DNA from 3 places in the Clostridium ljungdahlii DSM 13528 genome. Region 2 is predicted to be linked to each of the others. Evidence: predicted binding sites of a transcription regulator. Region 2 holds the regulator's gene; each other region holds the start of a gene.
The links. The regulator LexA, encoded in region 2, represses DNA repair genes until DNA is damaged. The targets are predictions, from matches to a motif close to CNAACANNTGTTNG.
Positions count from the first base shown of each region.

Region 1: CLJU_RS14930 (putative DNA modification/repair radical SAM protein) is a predicted target of LexA. The motif match lies at 3,373-3,386, and genes of this name have one in related genera.
Region 3: recA (recombinase RecA) is a predicted target of LexA. The motif match lies at 2,602-2,615, and genes of this name have one in related genera.

Region 1 is NC_014328.1:3,342,587-3,347,308, forward strand. Features, by position in the region: gene CLJU_RS23295 (FAD-binding protein) at 1-1,028, opposite strand, end outside; gene CLJU_RS14925 (FAD-dependent oxidoreductase) at 1,018-3,150, opposite strand; gene CLJU_RS14930 (putative DNA modification/repair radical SAM protein) at 3,443-4,722, shown strand, end outside.
Region 2 is NC_014328.1:2,286,490-2,291,211, reverse strand. Features, by position in the region: gene CLJU_RS10340 (methylcobamide:CoM methyltransferase MtbA) at 1-211, shown strand, start outside; gene CLJU_RS10335 (Lrp/AsnC family transcriptional regulator) at 383-835, shown strand; gene dinB (DNA polymerase IV) at 892-2,106, opposite strand; gene lexA (transcriptional repressor LexA) at 2,152-2,769, opposite strand; gene CLJU_RS10320 (hypothetical protein) at 2,894-3,313, shown strand; gene CLJU_RS10315 (tyrosine recombinase XerC) at 3,359-4,345, opposite strand.
Region 3 is NC_014328.1:1,424,690-1,429,411, forward strand. Features, by position in the region: gene CLJU_RS06505 (FtsK/SpoIIIE family DNA translocase) at 1-521, shown strand, start outside; gene rimO (30S ribosomal protein S12 methylthiotransferase RimO) at 581-1,903, shown strand; gene pgsA (CDP-diacylglycerol--glycerol-3-phosphate 3-phosphatidyltransferase) at 1,905-2,492, shown strand; gene recA (recombinase RecA) at 2,638-3,726, shown strand; gene rny (ribonuclease Y) at 3,962-4,722, shown strand, end outside.

The sequences.
Region 1 (4,722 bases), 1.1 Mb from region 2:
ATACAATCCTCTGGACAAACTTCCAAGCATTTTCCACAACCTTTGCATTTTCTAGGATCTACGTATATATTTGTAAAGGCTAAACACTGGCCAGCAGGACATCCCCTCTTCTTTATATGCTGCTCTACTTCTAATTTAAATTCTGTTATTGCACTTGCTGCTGGTTCTCCTGAGCATTTTCCTAATGAGCAATTACATGAAAATTTCATTGCACTTGTTAACTCTTCTACCATAGCAAGATCCTCTTTCTCTGATCTGCCTTTTATCATGTCATCAAATATAACATCAAGCTGATATAATCCTTCACGGCAAAAAGTACATTTTCCACAGCTTTGCTTTCTAAGATTTTCTAGTTCTTTTTTTGTTTTTTCTACTATGCAATCATTTTCGTAAATTATATGAATAACACCACTTCCATAGGAGTTTTCCTTTATAATGCCATTATTTAATACATCTAATCTATAAAAATGGTGGTTAATCATAACCGATTTAACCTTAGCTGTGTCTAAAAAATCCACAAGTTTTGTACCGAATTTAACTTCCTTAGGTACATCTTCATCTACTGCTATAATAATTCCTGGTGCTGTGCCCGTAATTTTATCGGCAATTCCGGCTAAAGTTTCTAAATTAAAAATAATATGCTCTTTATGTGCCCTTACATCAACTAGTTCACCTACTTCTACTCTAAGTTTTACTCCTGCTGTTTTTGCACTGGCTAATAATTCAGCTTCATTATCCGTATTACGAAGTTCTAATAGGGCCTCTTCTGCTCCTGATGCCTTTGCTAATACTGAAAGACCTGCTGCAAGTCCAGCTGGATTTGTTTTTGCCAAAATATTAAGCATTCCATCTGTATCCGAATTGTTTAGTGCTCCAACTATAACTTTACAATTAGGTTTTTCCTTTATCATATCTAAAACTTTCATAGGACTTGTGCCATAATCATACATTCCCTGTAAACATGATAGTGCAGCTTCTTTTCCAATCTTTTCTGCCAATATAAGTGCCTCAGTATTATTAGTTAGCATTTTTGTTCACCTCCACTTCATTGCTTATAGAATAATCGCTCCAAACACGATGCTTTGTAATATCAAATCTAAGGTCACACTGCAAGCATCTTCCTGCCTCACTGCAAATATCATCATTACAAAGTCCTTTATTTACATCATTAAAGTTATTCTTTCGCTTATCTGCTTGTACAATGTCTTCTTTTGCACGCCTTAAATACCCAAATCCTTCTATTCTTCCAATGTTTGAAAGCTTTTGTTCCTCAGGTGCTAACACTTCTGAAATGTCTCCATCTCCTCCAAGGAAACGATCAATTTCACTGGCAGCAGCTCTTCCTGATGCAACTGCCTCAATTACAGTTTTAGTTCCATACACTGCATCTCCACAGGCAAAAATTCCTTCTACACTCGTCTTAGCACTTTTCCCAATTTCAACTGCAATGGAATTTCCACGCCCAAGTTTTAACCCTGCATCTTCATTAATTGCAGTTCTCTGTCCAACTGCAAATATAACAGTATCTGCATTAATAATGTGCTCTGAATTTGGTTCCTTTTCAATGATGGCTTTACGATTTTCATCAAAATAAAAGTTCTTAACATTGCAGAAAGCAGCACCGGTAACTTTATCATCACCAACAATTCTCTCAAAAGTTTGTCCAGGATGTACAAAAATACCTTCTTCACCAGCCTGTAAAATTTCCTCATCATCAGCTAACATCACTTCACGTTTTTCTAGACATGCTAAATGAACTTCTTCTGCCCCAAGCCTTTTAGCAGTTCTTGCACAATCAAAAGCAACATTTCCACCTCCAAGAACAATAACATGCTTTCCAATTCCAGTATCTTCCCCCATTGAAGCCTTTCGCAAAAATTCTGTATTAACTGTAATACCATTGAGCTCATTCCCTTCCATAGGAAGACGTACTCCATTATGGGTTCCTATAGCCATAAGTACTACATCAAATTTCTCCAATAATTCTTTAGGTTTCTCTACTCTAGTATTTAATTCAACTTTAACCCCAACTTCTTTTACATAGTTGGCTTCTTTGTCTACAATCTCACGAGGCAACCGATAAGATGGAATTCCATACTGCATTTGCCCACCAAGCCTTGGATATGCTTCTTTCAAAACAACTTCATGTCCCTGCTTAGCCAAATAAAATGCTGCTGCGAGTCCAGCTGGACCACCTCCAACTACGCAAACTGTTTTTCCTGTTGATGGAAGATGCTTACTGTTTTTCTTCCATAATTTATTATTGTCATGTTCTGCAGCAAATCTTTTAATATCACGAATAGACACAGCTTCATTAACTTCACCACGCCTGCATTTGCTTTCACATGAATGTGCACATACACGACCTAAACATTCTGGGAAAGGAAGTTTTTCATGTATTACTGCTGTAGCCTCGGCAAATTTACCTTCTTTTGCAAAACGTAAATACTTAGGTATATTCGTACGTACAGGACAAGTAGCTTCACATGGAATTAAAGTATCACGTTTTTCAATTGGAGAATAATTTAACATGTCACGAATAGTTCCTGTTGGACAAACCTCTGCGCATGCTCCACAAAAACAGCAATCAGAATCTTTTAATAGTTTATCCTGAAGAGTTCCTACATATGTTTCCATGTCCTTCTTATTGTATTGAAGAACCTTTACTCCCCTCAAATCATTACAAGCACGCACACATCTTCCACACAGTACACATCGATTCATATCATGAATTAAGAGAGGATTTTTTTCATTGCTTTGAAATCCTTTTACTCTTGTCCTCATTCTTGTTGCCGATACTTCCATATATTGTATCAATGTCTGAAATTCACATCTTCCATATTTGGGGCAAGTTGAACAATCTTCAGGATGAGCTGCAAGCAATAATTCCATTGCTAACTTTCTTAAATGATCAATCTTTTCACTTTTTGTACAAATATTTAGTCCATCTTCTACTTTAAGTGTACAGGAAGTAAAAACTCCTTCCCTTCCTTGAACTTCAACTATGCATAAGCGGCAGGATTCAAGTTCTGGTAAATCCGGATGATGACACAAATGTGGAATATAAATTCCATTTTGAAGTGCTGCTTCTAAAACGCTTACACCTTGAGGAACTGTAATTTCTTTTCCGTCAATTATAATATTAACCACTTCTCTACCCCTTCCTTATCTTTAATTAGTTATAAACAATATATAATAATTGTTATTTCTTTAACAATTATTATATATTGTTTTTTTGATAAATACTTCCTTTGAATATTGAAAAATTAGATTTAAAAATAGGTAAATTTCAGACATTTGTCTTAAATTTAAATTAGAACAGTAAAACAAATAAATTTTTGATTACTTTACACATTATCTAGCTTCATTTTGCGAACACTTGTTCTTTTAGGAAAAATGAGTTATAATTAATTCATAAAAGTGCAAAGATTGGTGATGAAGTATGGAAATAGGTGAAAAGTTAAGAATTTTATCTTCTGCAGCCAAATATGATGTATCTTGTTCATCTTCGGGCTCAAATAGACATTCAAAAAAAGGCAGTCTCGGTTCAGCAGATGTAAGCGGTATATGCCACAGTTTTACTCCAGATGGACGATGTGTATCCCTGCTTAAGATACTTCTAACAAATTGCTGCATATATGATTGTTCTTATTGTATTAATAGAAAATCCAATGATATTGAAAGAGCTTTTTTTACTTGCGATGAAATTGTAGATTTGACAATGAACTTTTACAGACGCAATTATATAGAAGGCTTGTTTTTAAGTTCATCAATTGTGAAAAATGCCGACTTTACCATGGAACTGCTTACAACTGTTGCTTATAAACTAAGAAATGAATATAACTTCAGGGGTTACATTCATATGAAAGCAATTCCCGGAGCTGACAAAGACCTTATAAAAAAGGCCGGTTCCCTTGTAGACAGAATGAGTGTAAATATAGAACTGCCATCAGCAAAATCGCTTAAATTATTGGCACCTGAAAAAAATAAGCACGATATTTTTAAACCTATGGGAGATATTAAAAATAATATTATTGCAAATAAGTATGACCGTAGAAAATATAAAAATTCATCTATATTCGTGCCTGGAGGACAAAGCACCCAGCTTATTGTGGGAGCTACAAAAGAAAATGATTTAAATATACTGAATTTAACAGAAAATTTATATAACAAATTTGATCTAAAAAGAATTTACTATTCCGCATATGTTCCTGTTAATAGCAATCCCAATCTTCCAGATATTAAAACTCCACCTACTTTAAGAGAACACAGATTGTATCAAGGTGATTGGCTGCTGAGGGTTTATGGATTTAAAGCAGAAGAATTATTAAATGAAAAAAATCCTAACTTTGATATCAACTTTGATCCTAAAACAACCTATGCCTTAAACAATATTCATCTATTTCCTGTTGAAATAAATAAGGCTCCTTATAACATTCTTATAAGGGTTCCTGGAATTGGTATACGCGGTGCACATAAGATAATAAGTGCCCGCAGAATTGGTTCACTAGACTTTTTTGATCTAAAAAAACTGGGCATAGTAATAAAAAGGGCACAATATTTTATTACTTGCAAAGGCAGATATTATGGAGCTGTGAAATTTGATGATATGCGCATTAAGAAAGCTCTTTCTCCTAAAGTTGATTTAAATTCAATAGATAAGGGAAAACAACTAAGTTTCTTTGATAATATGAACAATTTAACTATCCCTAAAATTTCATC
Region 2 (4,722 bases):
GTGTGAAAATGTAACAAATAAAGCCATAATGGGAAATGTAAGCACTTTTTCTCTTCAAAATAGTTCTTTAGAAGAAGTAACTAGCTTGTCAAAAAATTGTTTAAAAAGCGGTGTCCATATATTGTCTCCAGCTTGTGGTTTGGGAACTACAACTCCACTGAAAAATATACAAGCTATGGTACAGGCAGCTAATAATTTTAAAAAAGAATAGTGTAAATTAAAACTTTTAGGAAATCCAATGAATTTTATACAAAATGTTTTAAAAAATAAGGTTAAATGATATTTTAGCCTTATTTTTTATTTTATTATCTGAAATATATTTAATAATTTTAACTATATACTATAATATATTTAATAAATTAAAAAAGAGGTTTTGCTTAATATGGATGCTATAGATGTTAATATATTAAAATTACTAAAGGAAAATTCCAGAATTTCAGCTTCAGAGATAAGCAGTAAAATCAATTTATCAATACCTGCCGTAAGTGATAGATTGAAAAAACTTGATGCATCAGGAGTAATAGAAAAGTATACTATAATTATTAGCAATAAGAAAATGAATAAAAATATTACAGTGATAATGTTTATAAGTCTTAAAAATCCAAATTTTACAGACAAATTTGTAGAATTTATTCAAAATGAAAATGAAATAATTGAATGTCACTATTTAACTGGTGACTTCGATTACGCATTAAAAATTGTTACTGAAGACACAGAAACTCTTGAAAAGATTTTAAATGAAATAAAACTAATTAAGGGAGTTTTAAGAACTAAAACTATAGTTACACTTTCTACCATTAAGAATAATTATTCAATACCACCTGATGAAATCTAAAAATAGGGGATACAAGTATATGTAAAAAAGCCTTACTTATATTCCCTAAAAAAGAATTAATCTTTATTATTTTTCTTCATCAATACTGCACGATTAATTATTGAATAGCCGTACTTTTTTCGTATACTATCAATGGCATTTTCTATTTTGTCAACTTTATCCGCAGCTTTCATACATCTTTCTTCACACTTAATTTCTTTCATATTAAAAATTGATATCTGCTGTATACTAGTATCTCCACTAAATCCACTAAGACTTATCCCTAATAACCGTATTGGTAATTGTAAATTCCAATTTTTCTCAAGAAGCTTAATTCCTGTAGAATAAATTTCCTTAACTAAATAAGTTGCAGGTACTGTTGTTTGCCGAGTAATAGTTTGAAAATTAGAATATTTGATGCTAATTTGTATTGTATGGCCTTTTTTCCCATATTTACGTGCCATCATTCCAACTTCATCGGAAAGTTTCATCAAAATAATTTTTGCACGTTCCATGTCTGAAATATCTTCGCCTAATGTAGTAGACTTACTAATTGATTTTATATCCTTTTTTAAATGTTGTTTTATAGGAGAGATGTCTATACCATTTGCAAGCTGATGAATCTCAGCACCTATTTTGCCAAGCTTTTTTATAAGATGTTGTCTACTAAAAAGTGCAAGATCGCCAATAGTTTTAATTCCCATTCTTTGAAGCTTTTGTGAAGTTTGCCTACCAACTCCATACATAGATTCAATAGGGAGTGGCCATAGCTTTACTTTAATATCCTGCCTCCAAAGTTCTGTAATGCCGGAAGGTTTTTTCATATCAGAAGCCATTTTTGATAAGAACTTATTTTGAGATATACCTATAGAACATTTTAAATGTAACTCACTGTTAATGTGATTCATAATTCTTTTAGCTGATTCAAACGGTTTTCCAAAAATTCCTTCACAGCCCGTCATATCAAGCCAGGCTTCATCAATACTATTCTGCTCAATAGAAGGAGTATACTGTGAAAGTATACTCATAACTTCTCTGGATTTTTGCTTATAAAATTGATGATCAGGGGGAATAACAACCATATCTGGGCAGAGCTTTAGAGCTTGATGTAAAAGCATAGTTGTTTTAACTCCAAATCTTCGTGCTTCATAATTTGCAGTTAGAATAATACCTGACCGATTTTTAGGATCTCCAGCTACTGCAGCAGGCTTATTTATAATTTCAGGATGACGTGTTGCCTCACAACTTATGAAAAAAGCATTCATATCTACAAGAAAAATAACTTTCTGCATATTTACACCTGTACTTTACCTCTTTGTATATTTACGTAAAAATATCTAGTACCTTCTATATATTCCTACCAGCTTACCAATTATTTTACAATCATCTACTATAATAGGAGACATACTTTCGTTTTCAGGCTGCAATCTTATATGATCCTTCTCTTTAAAAAACCTCTTCAAAGTAGCTTCGTTGTCAATTAAAGCTGCTACTATATCTCCATTTTCAGCAAAATTAGTCTGTTCTATTATAGACATATCTCCATCCAATATACCCGCATCTATCATACTTTCTCCTTGTACTTTGAGTATAAATAACTGATTTTTATTTTTTACATATTCTATTGGAAGGGGAAATACATCTTCTATATTTTCTACTGCTAAAATAGGCATTCCTGCTGTTATAGTTCCTACAATAGGTATATCTATTAGTTCTTTTTTAGTAGTTTTAGGAACAGATCTATTAATAATTTCTATGGTTCTAGATTTTGAAGAATCCCTTTTTATAAAGCCCTTTTTTTCTAATTTTTCTAGATGACTATGAACAGTAGAAGTAGATTTTAAACCTACACCTGCACATATCTCTCTAACAGAAGGGGGATATCCTTTCTCCCTAATTTGAGTCTTGATAAATTCATATATTTGAAACTGTCTATCTCGATTGTGTTCTGTCATTGAAAACACCCCTCTAATTTACTTATGTGAATTATATCATATAAGTTGACAAATATCAAACTTATGTTCTATACTGATTATTATTAATATACATATTTATATAAAATTTAAAGGAGTACTATGTATGAATAGAGAATACTGCATATTTGATGAAAAAAAGTCCTGCAATAATTGCGGTGAATGTGAAGTCTGCGATTTAGATTCAAACAAGAAATGTGACAACTGTGGCAAATGTCTTGAAATGGAAGGGTATGATATGAAGGCCATAAAAATTGACCAAATTATAGATGATAAAGAGGAAGTAAAAGAGTATCAGGAGGAAGATTTAGAAAACAGCACAAAAAATAATAATGACTCTCATTCTCAATTAAATGATGATGAAAATTCACAATCAGATCTAAAAGATGACAAAATCAATGTTCAATTCATTGATGATATAGATGGATTAAAAGAAATTTTAGAAGATAGAGAAAAATATAAAGATATAACTCATGAAGATTATCCTGGCCTTATAAGAATTAAAAAGAAAAAAGAAACCAAGTAAAAAGTACGTCTGTTCTTTGAAAGAGTAGGGAACAGACGTACTTCTTTATTCTTCTTCATTGCTTAAAGGATTTGAATTTACTGCTTCCCTCAATTGTTCATCATCTACATGAGTATAAATTTGAGTAGTAGATACATTTTCGTGACCTAATATTTTTTGAAGGCTTCTAATATCTACATTTCCGTATTTATACATAAGAGTTGCAGCCGTGTGTCTTAATTTATGCGGCGTATATTTGTTGCTGTCAAGTCCTGCATTTTTTAAATATTTCTTAAGCATCATTTCCACAGATCTTTTATTTATCCTGGTATGATTTTTACTTAGAAAAAGGGCATCCTTATCTTTTATTTTGTCATAATCCTTATTTCTAATTTCAAGATAATTATTTAAAGCCGTCAAGCAGGCTCTGTTTAAATATATAGTTCTTTCCTTATTTCCTTTTCCAACTACAGTTAACGTGTCTTCCTTAATCTTTGATATATTTATGCTGCAGAGCTCTGAAAGTCTCATTCCACAGTTTAAGAAAAAGGTTATGATACAATAATCTCTTTCTTTAAATTTACCATCTATAGAATTTAAAAGAATTTTGCTTTCCTTCAAACTTAAATAAATAGGGTTCCTCTTATCTATTTTAGGAGATTCCAGCTCTAAAGCTGGATTTGTATCTATCAATTTAGCTTTGCTAAAAAGGTACTTAAAAAATGATTTTAAGCAAGCTACTTTTCTAGCTCTGGCATAATTGCCATTATTTCTATAGTTTTCAGCAAAGGATATAAACGCATATAAATCGCTTAAAGTTATTTTGCGTATAAAATCTGTATTTATATCACTTATATCTATATTTTCAAATTCATAGTTTTCCTTAACAATTCCTCTATATATTTTTAAGAATCTAAAAAACATGGTTAAATCAACTTGATATCCATCCTGTGTATTTTTTGACTTACCTCGAATAGTTCCAAGGTAATTTAAAAAGTCATTCAGGCATTGTGGAAGTTCAGGATTATAAATATTACTTAAATTATACTGCATATGGCCATTCCCCTCTCTAAAATTAGGTATAACTTCGCTAAATGGTTATTTAGCGAAGTTAATATTCTATAAAACTAAGCTAAAATCCTTCTTATATGCCTTTATATTATATGAATAATTTGTTAATTATTTTTTGTATTGCTATTTTATGCTGATTAATGTCACAGATTTTCTTTAAATTACGTGCTATTTTATGCTACATGCTTTCTATGTATTAATTTGTAAAAATATATCCTATGCATTAAATTTTTATTTCAATTGATAATATTCTCAATTTGTATTTCAAATTTTAAAAAAGAATATTTGAAATTAAAGTAATTCATTTTTAATTTAAAAATATATGTATCTCATTGTATGAAAAATTCAATTTTTATCAA
Region 3 (4,722 bases), 860 kb from region 2:
AGAGACCTTCTGTAGATGTAATTACTGGAGTAATTAAAGCAAATATACCTTCAAGAATATCTTTTGCAGTATCCAGTCAAATTGATTCTAGAACTATACTGGATAGTGCTGGAGCTGAGAAATTACTTGGAAAAGGAGATATGCTATTTTATCCTGTAGGTGAAGCAAAACCTATAAGAATACAGGGAGCCTTTATATCCGAAAGTGAAGTTGAAAGGGTAGTAAATTATATAAAAGATGAACAAGGTGGGCCTAATTATGAAGATAAAATAATTGAGCAAATAGATACAAATGTAGTGAAAACTAGTAGTGATAGTGATGAACTTTTAGATGAGGCAATTAGAGTTGTAGTAGATGCAGGACAAGCATCTACATCTTTACTTCAAAGAAGGCTTAGAATAGGATATAATAGAGCGGCTAGAATAATAGAAGAAATGGAAGACAGGGAAATAATATCAAAAAAGGATGGAACAAAGCCAAGACAAATTTTAATTGACAGAAATCATTATGAAAATACGTAAATTAATGCAATGGTAGTATTTTACGTAAGATTAAAAATAACTAAGTAGGAGGAAGTTTGGTGGATAAACTAAGAGTTGGACTAATAAGTTTAGGCTGTGACAAAAATAGATTGGATTCTGAAGTAATGTTAAGTAATTTAAATCAAGAATACAGTTTAGTTCATGATCCTAAATTAGCGGATGTAATAATTATAAATACATGTGGATTTATAGAATCAGCTAAACAGGAATCCATAGATACAATACTTGAAATGTCACAGTATAAAGAAAAATTTAATTGCAAATTAATTGTAGTAACAGGATGCCTGGCTCAGAGGTATGGTAAGGAACTTATGGAGTTATTGCCAGAAATAGATATAATGCTTGGAGTAAATGATTATGATAAGTTAAATGAAACTATAAGGAAATGTATTGAAACTGACAACAGTAGGATTTATAATTGTGATTACAGTGATTCTAATATAAATGAAGGAAAAAGAATACTTACTACTTCAACATATACTGCTTATTTGAGAATTGCAGAGGGATGTGACAATCACTGTACCTACTGTATAATTCCTAAAATTAGGGGAAAGTATAGAAGTAGAACCATTGAAAACATAATAAATGAATGTAATGATTTAGCTAATCAAGGTGTTAAGGAGATAATACTTATTGCACAGGATACTACAAGATATGGAATAGACATATATGGTAAAAAAATGCTTCCTGAACTCATTCAAAAAATATCTAAAATTAATGAAATAGAGTGGATAAGGCTTTTGTATTGCTATCCTGAAGAGTTAACAGATGAAATCATAAATGAAATTTCAATGAATGATAAAGTATGTAAGTATATAGATATACCTATTCAGCACATAAGTGATTCCATACTGAAGCTTATGGGAAGAAGAGGAAGAAAATTAGACATAATAGAAAATATAGATAAGCTTAGAGCTAGAGCAAAAGGTATTGCAATTAGGACTACAATAATAGTTGGCTTTCCTGGAGAGACAGAAGAAAATTTTGAAGAACTAAAGGACTTTGTAAGTACTATGAAATTTGATAACTTAGGTGTATTTAAGTATTCCAGAGAGGAAGGAACTGCAGCTGCAGAAATGAAAAATCAGGTTCCCGAGGAGATTAAGTCTGCAAGGGAAGGAGAACTTATGGTACTTCAAAAGCAGGTAATGACTTCCATAAATAAAAGTAAAATTGGCAGCACTTACAAAGTAATTGTGGAGGGAAAAAAGGGAGAACTGTGGTACGGAAGAAGTTATGAAATGGCTCCAGATATAGACGGAGTTATATATATAAAGTGTAAAAAAACTTTAAAAATAGGTACTATGGTTAACGTAAAAATTACTCATATCCTTGAATATGATTTAGTAGGAGTTGTATGAAATGAATCTAGCAAACAAACTTACAATGCTTAGAATGATATTGATTCCGTTTTTTTTAATATTTATAACGGTAAAGGGGATGCCCTATGGTAAGCTTATTGCAATAGCTATTTTTATATTAGCATCTATTACAGATAAATTAGATGGGTATATAGCTAGAAGCAGAAATCAAATAACAAATTTTGGGAAATTTATGGATCCCCTAGCAGATAAACTTTTGGTTACTACTGCACTTATATGTCTTGTAGAGTACCATATAATACCATCTTGGGTTGCAGTGATAATAGTAGCTAGAGAATTTGCAGTTACAGGGCTTAGGACAATTGCAGCAGCAGAAGGAATGGTAATAGCTGCAAGTCCTTGGGGAAAAGCTAAAACTGCAACACAAATAATTGCTATAATTCTTGCTCTTTTAAATTTAACTTATAATCATGTATCCTTAAGTTTACTTAGGGGATTTTTGAACCGTCCTCACAAAGTTTTAAATTTAGTTACAGATGTTGCTATGGGTATAGCTATAATAATGACTTTAATTTCAGGTATAGATTATTTTCTGAAAAATAAAGAAGTTATAAGGACAGACAGATAATTATAAGTATAGTTGATTAAAATGTTTTTAAGTGTTCATAATTAAAGCTAAATACAGAATTATGAAAAAAACTGTTGACTGTATAGTGTAGATAGTATATAATTTATACAGAACATGCGTTCGTATTAGAGAGGAAGTGAACTTCTTGGCAAATTTAAGTAATGAGAAATTACAGGCTATAGAATCAGCTATGGGACAGATAGAAAAACAATTTGGAAAAGGTGCCATAATGAAACTAGGAGAACACAGTGTATTAAATGTGGATGCCATTTCAACAGGCTGCCTTGACTTAGATATAGCATTAGGTATAGGTGGTGTTCCAAGAGGAAGGGTAATAGAAATATTTGGTCCTGAATCTTCAGGTAAGACTACGGTGGCACTTCATATAATTGCGGAAGCTCAGAAAAATGGAGGGGCTGCAGCTTTTATAGATGCAGAGCATGCACTAGATCCTTCTTATGCTCAAAATTTAGGAGTAGATATAAATAATCTTATTGTATCCCAACCAGATACTGGAGAACAGGCTATGGAGATAACAGAAGCACTTGTAAGATCTAATGCCATAGATGTTTTGGTAGTGGATTCAGTAGCAGCACTTGTGCCGAAAGCTGAAATAGAGGGAGAAATGGGAGACTCACATGTAGGACTTCAAGCTAGGCTTATGTCTCAAGCCCTTAGAAAACTTACATCTTCTATAAATAAATCAAAGTGTGTAACAGTATTTATAAATCAATTAAGAGAAAAAGTAGGAGTTATGTTCGGCAATCCTGAGGTTACGCCTGGTGGAAGAGCTTTAAAGTTTTATTCTTCAGTTAGAATGGATGTAAGAAGAATAGATTCTATAAAGCAAGGAGATACCATAGTAGGTAATAGAACAAGAGTAAAAGTTATTAAAAACAAAGTAGCTCCACCTTTTAAACAGGCAGAGTTTGACATAATGTACAATCAAGGTATTTCAAGAGAAGGAAATGTGTTGGATGTAGGTGTTAGAGAAGAACTGGTACAGAAAAGTGGTGCGTGGTTTTCTTATAAAGAAACACGGCTTGGACAAGGCAGGGAAAATGCAAAACAATTTTTGAAAGAAAATAATGATATATTAGTTGAGATAGAAAGCAAGATAAGGGAAAAATATAAATTACCTTCTTTAAAAAAGAATTCTCTTGAAGACAAAGATAAAAATAATGTTGATAGTAAAATTGATAAAAAAGATAATTTAAAACATTCTGATAAATAGTTTATAAAGGGGAGTAAATTACTCCCTTTTATAATGAAAAATAAGTACCAAATTTTGTTTGAGAGAATAAAATGCATATAACTTGACAATAATTAAAATATAATATAAAATTAAGACAAATTCTGGTTTATCATGTATTTAGGAATTACCAATTGAATAAATATGGCACCTTTTCTATGCTTGCATATTTAACTGAATTATAGATTTACATAATAAGAGCAAAGGAGGTGTTCATGTGAATTCCATAATAATATATGAGGTTATTGCTGGTATACTAGTAGCAGCTGCCTTGATAGTTCAATTCAATATGATCAAAAAGAAGGCAGTTGTTATAAAATCACAGGCTTTAGAAGAGTCTAATAGATTAAAGGAAGAGGCAAAAAAACAGGCTGAAACCCAAAAAAAAGAGGCTATACTAGAAGCTAAAGAGGAAATTCATAAATTAAGAAATGATTTTGATAAAGAGTCTAGAGATAGAAGAAATGAAAATCAAAGACTTGAAAGAAGGTTAATCCAGAGAGAAGAGTTATTAGATAAGAAAAGTGATGCTCTTGAAAAGAGAGATAGTGGCCTAGATAAAAAGCAGCAGGACATAGATAAATTACAGATAAGTGTAGAGGAATTATATAAGAAACAAAGAGAAAAATTAGAAAAGTTATCAGGACTAAGTTCTGAAGAGGCTAAGAATATTTTACTAGAACAAGTTAATAAGGAAATAAAACATGAATCTGCGATGATGATTAAAGAAATTGAAACAAAGGCTAAAGAAGAAGCTGATAAAAAAGCAAGAGAAATTATAACTTGTGCTATCCAGAGGTGTGCTGCTGATCATGTAGCAGAAACTACAGTACATGTTGTACCTTTACCTAATGACGAAATGAAAGGCAGAATAATAGGTAGAGAGGGTAGAAATATAAGGACTCTTGAAACATTAACTGGTGTGGATCTAATAATAGATGATACACCTGAAGCTGTAATATTGTCGGGCTTTGATCC